DNA from 2 places in the Streptomyces sp. NPDC102278 genome. Region 2 is predicted to be linked to the other one. Evidence: riboswitches for the same ligand, from Rfam matches in the RefSeq annotation. Region 2 holds a riboswitch; the other holds the start of a gene.

Region 1 (2,453 bases), on a different contig from region 2:
ACCCCGCTCGAACTGCGTCAGCTCCGGCCGTACGAGGTGCCCGCGCGAGAGGCGCAGTTGCGCCGTCCGGTAGATCGCCGCGGCCATCCGGCCGAGCGCCTGACCGTCCTGGTGCCGGTGCAGCCGAACGCCGACGTCCACCTGGGCCAGCGCGTCCAGCCCGACCGTGTGCAGCGCGTCCACCAACAGCCCCAGCTCGACGCCGTAGCCGACGGGGAACGGCAGCCGCTCCAGCAGCGAACGGCGCACCGCGTACTCGCCGCCCAGCGGCTGGACGAAGCCCGCCAACAGCGGCCAGTGCAGGTTGAGCAGCGGGCGGGCCACCAGCTCGGTCACCCGCCCGCCCTGCCCCGGCGCGTCGCCGAGCGGACGGTCGTACATCGCCTTCACGAACTGCACCTCGGGATCGGTCAGCAACGGACCGACGATCCCGGACACGAAGGAGGCCGAGAAGTCACGCAGGTCGGCGTCCACGAAGCAGACGACGTCGCCGGTCGTGGCCAACAGCGAGCGCCACAGCACCTCGCCCTTGCCGGGCAGCGCCGGCAGCCGCGGCAGGATCTCGTCACGGTGCACCACACGGGCGCCGGCCTTCGCGGCCACCTCGGCCGTCCGGTCGCGGGAGCCAGAGTCGACGACCACCAGCTCGTCCACCAACGGCGTCGCCAACCCCTCGATCAGCTCCCGTCGGATCACCTCGACGATCTCGCCGACCGTGGCCTCCTCGTCGAGCGCCGGCAGCACCACGCTGACCGTGGTGCCCGCCGCCCGTTTGCGGTCGAGCAGCCGGTCGAGCGGCCGATCGGCAGCGGACCAGGAGCGGTCGGCCAGCCAGCGCTCCACCTCTTCCAGCACGTTCGGCACTCCCTGATGGGTCGATCGATCGTCGGCGTTTCGGGCGAAATGTGATCCATCTCGCCGTTCGGACGGCTGTCTCAACCGCCCGGGGCTTCGGTTACAGTCTTGAACAACGCGACGGACCACCGCATGCCGGGGGTCCGCGTGCACAAACGCCCGGGCGCGCCATGGAGTGCTCACCCGGTGCCATACCGCTCATCCAGAGGGGCAGAGGGACACGGCCCGTTGAAGCCCCGGCAACCCTCCAGTCGGTCTCGCGATCACGCACATCCGTTGCGTCAGCGAGGTCCCCGGCTAGGGAAGGTGCCAATTCCGTCTCATGGCGAAGTGCGCCATGGGGAAGATGAGGAGAAAGGGCCTCGCCATCATGGCTGCACAGACTGTCGCCACCTCTGCCGGAACCGTCGATCTCGGACCCGCCACCGGCCTTTCCTGCCGCGAGTGCGCCACCCGCTTCGAACTCGGCCCGATCTTCGCCTGCGCCGAGTGTTTCGGACCGCTCGAAGTCGCCTACGACCTGCCGACCGGCGACCCCGAGGCGCTGCGCGCCGCGATCGAGGCCGGCCCGAACAACATCTGGCGCTACGCGCCGCTGCTGCCCGTCCCGGCGGACGTGGCCTCCAAGCCGAGCCTGAACCCCGGCTTCACCAAGCTCGTGGACGCGGCCAACCTGGCCAAGGAGCTCGGCGTCACCGGCAAGCTCTACGTCAAGGACGACTCCGGCAACCCGACGCACTCCTTCAAGGACCGCGTCGTCGCCATCGCCGTCGAGGCCGCCCGCGCCTTCGGCTTCACCACCCTCTCCTGCTCCTCCACCGGCAACCTGGCCGGCGCCGTCGGCGCCGCCGCCGCCCGCGCCGGCTTCCGGTCCTGCGTGTTCATCCCGCACGACCTGGAGCAGGGCAAGGTCGTCATGGCCGGTGTCTACGGTGGCGACCTGGTCGGTATCGAGGGCAACTACGACGACGTCAACCGCTTCTGCTCCGAGCTCATCGGCGACCCGCTGGGCGAGGGCTGGGGCTTCGTCAACGTCAACCTGCGCCCGTACTACGGAGAGGGCTCCAAGACCCTCGCGTACGAGATCTGCGAGCAGCTCGGTTGGGAGCTGCCCGACCAGATCGTGATCCCGATCGCGTCCGGCTCGCAGCTGACGAAGATCGACAAGGGCCTCCAGGAGCTGATCAAGCTCGGTCTGGTCCAGGACAAGCCGTACAAGATCTTCGGTGCCCAGGCCGAGGGCTGCTCCCCCGTCTCGACCGCCTTCAAGGCCGGTCACGAGGTGGTCCGCCCGCAGAAGCCGAACACCATCGCCAAGTCGCTGGCCATCGGCAACCCGGCGGACGGGCCGTACGTGCTGGACATCGCGCGCCGCACCGGCGGCTACGTCGAGGACGTCAACGACGAGCAGGTCGTCGAGGCCATCAAGATCCTCGCGCAGACCGAGGGCATCTTCGCCGAGACCGCGGGCGGCGTGACCGTCGGCGTGACGAAGAAGCTCATCGACAACGGGCAGCTCGACCCCGCGCTGACCACGGTCATCCTGAACACGGGTGACGGTCTCAAGACCCTGGAGGCGGTGGCCGCGGACAGCGGCC
Region 2 (2,453 bases):
ACGGACACGCACGTGGCGTTCCGCACGTACTCCCAGCACGACCTGGAAGCGGCCTTCGCGATCGGCCTCGACGCGTAGCTCCCGCCCGGTCGGCCCTGTCGGCCGGTGAGCGGCCGAGCGGCCGAAAGCCCCGGCGGGGATCCTCCCGGCCGGGGCGCGCGACATCGATGCACCGACTCCGACGTCGGTACGGCGTCAGACCGCCGGGACGCAGCGGCCCTCTTCGGTGTGGTACCGCCACTTGGCGCCGTCCGTGACGAGTTCCCGGACCGCGTCGACGAACCGCTCGACGTGCTCGTCGGGGGTACCCGCCCCGAAGCTGACCCGGATCGCGTTGAGCGAGCGCTCCCCGGGGCCTGCCTCCGGCGCCCCGCACTCCCCCGGCTCCTGCGGCTCGCTGCCGAGCAGGGTGCGGACCAGGGGGTGGGCGCAGAACAGGCCGTCGCGGACGCCGATGCCGTACTCGGCGGAGAGGGCGGCGGCGAAGTGCGAGCTGTTCCAGCCGTCGACGACGAAGGAGATGACGCCGACGCGCGGGGCGTCGTCCCCGAAGAGGGACAGCACGCGGACCGCCGGCACCTCGGCCAGACCCTCGCGGACCTTCGCGATGAGGTGGTTCTCCCGGGCGACCAGGTTCTCGAACCCGGCCTCGTTCAGGGCCCGGCAGGCGGAGGCGATCGAGTAGACGCCGATGACGTTCGGGGAACCGGCCTCGTGGCGGGCGGCCGTGGTGTGCCACTCGACGTCCACTCCGCCGTCCTCGCGGCGGGCCACCTTGCGGGAGGCGCCGCCGCCGGCCAGGTACGGCTCGGCGGCCTGGAGCCAGTCCGCGCGGCCGGCGAGCACGCCCGAGCCGAAGGGCGCGTACAGCTTGTGTCCGGAGAAGGCCACCCAGTCCACGTCGAGTTCCCGCACCGAGACGGGGTGGTGCGGGGCCAGCTGGGCGGCGTCCAGCACGATCCGCGCCCCGTGGGCGTGCGCGGCGGCGGCCAGTTCCCGTACGGGCCACAGCTCACCGGTGACGTTGGACGCGCCGGTCACGCACACCAGCGCGGGGCCGTACGGATCGCGCCCGGCCAGCGCCCGCTCCAGGGTCTCGACGGCCTGGGCCGGGGTGCGCGGCGCGTTGAGGTAGGTGACCTGCGCGTCCCCCCACGGCAGCAGGGAGGCGTGGTGCTCGGTCTCGAAGACGAAGACCTGGCAGTCGGCCGGGAGCGCGGCGGCGAGCAGGTTCAGGGAGTCGGTGGTGGACCGCGTGAAGATCACCTGGTCCTCGGCGCGGCAGTCGAGGAACTCCGCGACGGTGACCCTGCTCTGCTCGAACAGGTCGGTGGAGAGCTGCGAGAGGTAGCCGGCGCCGCGGTGCACGCTGCCGTAGTACGGGGCGTAGGCGGCCACGTCGTCCCAGACGCGCTGCAGGGCGGGGGCGCTGGCCGCGTAGTCGAGGGCGGCGTAGGTGACCTCGCCGCCGGTGACGAGCGGCACGGTGACGTCACGGCCGAGCACGGGCAGCGGCTCGACACAGGCGGGGTCGACGGCGACGTCGGTGGAGGCGGCGGTGTTCAGGGGTGCGGACATGGCTGAATCTCCCGGCAGGCAGGGCTGAATGGCTTCGGTGTGCCCGTACGCGGGTGCGGCTCGGCGGCCGACCGGGGGTACGGGGAGGTCCTCGGAAGTACGGGAGGGCGCACGGAGATGCGCGCGAAGGGTCCCTGTTCCGAGGGGTGAAGAAGGGGCGGAGTCGCCCTATCGCATTCGCTTGCTCACGGAAAACACTCCTCGAGAGACCAGGATCCCTGGTGTCGAGGGATCCGCGCTTGCCGTAGACCTCACTGCCTACGGCCTGGTCATCACCCGGGGCACCCCGCCACGGAAGGAGGGTTGCCGGACAGCAAGCCGGGGCCTAAACGCTGTCACTCGTGACCTGGGCAGAATCCTGCCACACGATGCGCCGTGCGCAAGACCCCGGTCCGCATCGTGGACCGGGGTCCCGCTGTTTCACGCCGTTCGCACCGGAGGGCCTACGCGTTGCTGGCGTTCACCCAGCGCTCCAGCGCCGCCCGCGCCGATCCCGAGTCGACGGACTGCGCCGCCCGGGTGATGCCGGCCGCGATCTGCTCCTCCAGCGAGCCGGTGCCCGGGTCCAGCGCCACCAGGGCGGCGGCCGAGTTCAACAGGACGGCGTCGCGTACCGGCCCGGTCTCGCCCGCGAGCAGGCGCCGGGCCACGTCCGCGTTGTACGAGGCGTCCTCGCCGCGCAGCGCGGACACGTCGACCACGTCGATCCCGACGTCGCGCGGGTCGAAGGACAGCTCGGTGACCGAACCCTCCCGTACCCACCACACCCGTGAGGTGCCCGTGGTGGTGAGCTCGTCGAGGCCGTCGTCGCCCCGGAACACGAGCGCCGAGGAACCGCGTTCGGCGAGGACGCCCGCGACGATGGGCGCCACCCG

The links. A riboswitch is a leader RNA that binds a small molecule or an ion and turns the genes downstream of it on or off. The one in region 2 is predicted to bind S-adenosylmethionine.
Region 1: it holds a riboswitch for S-adenosylmethionine, as region 2 does, so the genes downstream of both, thrC (threonine synthase) here and ACIRO3_RS12145 (aminotransferase class V-fold PLP-dependent enzyme) in region 2, are expected to answer to the same signal.

What each region holds. Positions count from the first base shown of each region.
Region 1 is NZ_JBIWLV010000019.1:17,730-20,182, forward strand. Features, by position in the region: gene ACIRO3_RS31400 (glucosyl-3-phosphoglycerate synthase) at 1-855, opposite strand, end outside; SAM riboswitch class I at 1,051-1,208, shown strand; gene thrC (threonine synthase) at 1,226-2,453, shown strand, end outside.
Region 2 is NZ_JBIWLV010000003.1:686,909-689,361, reverse strand. Features, by position in the region: gene ACIRO3_RS12150 (Lrp/AsnC ligand binding domain-containing protein) at 1-78, shown strand, start outside; gene ACIRO3_RS12145 (aminotransferase class V-fold PLP-dependent enzyme) at 196-1,578, opposite strand; SAM riboswitch class IV at 1,809-1,925, opposite strand; gene trpD (anthranilate phosphoribosyltransferase) at 2,022-2,453, opposite strand, start outside.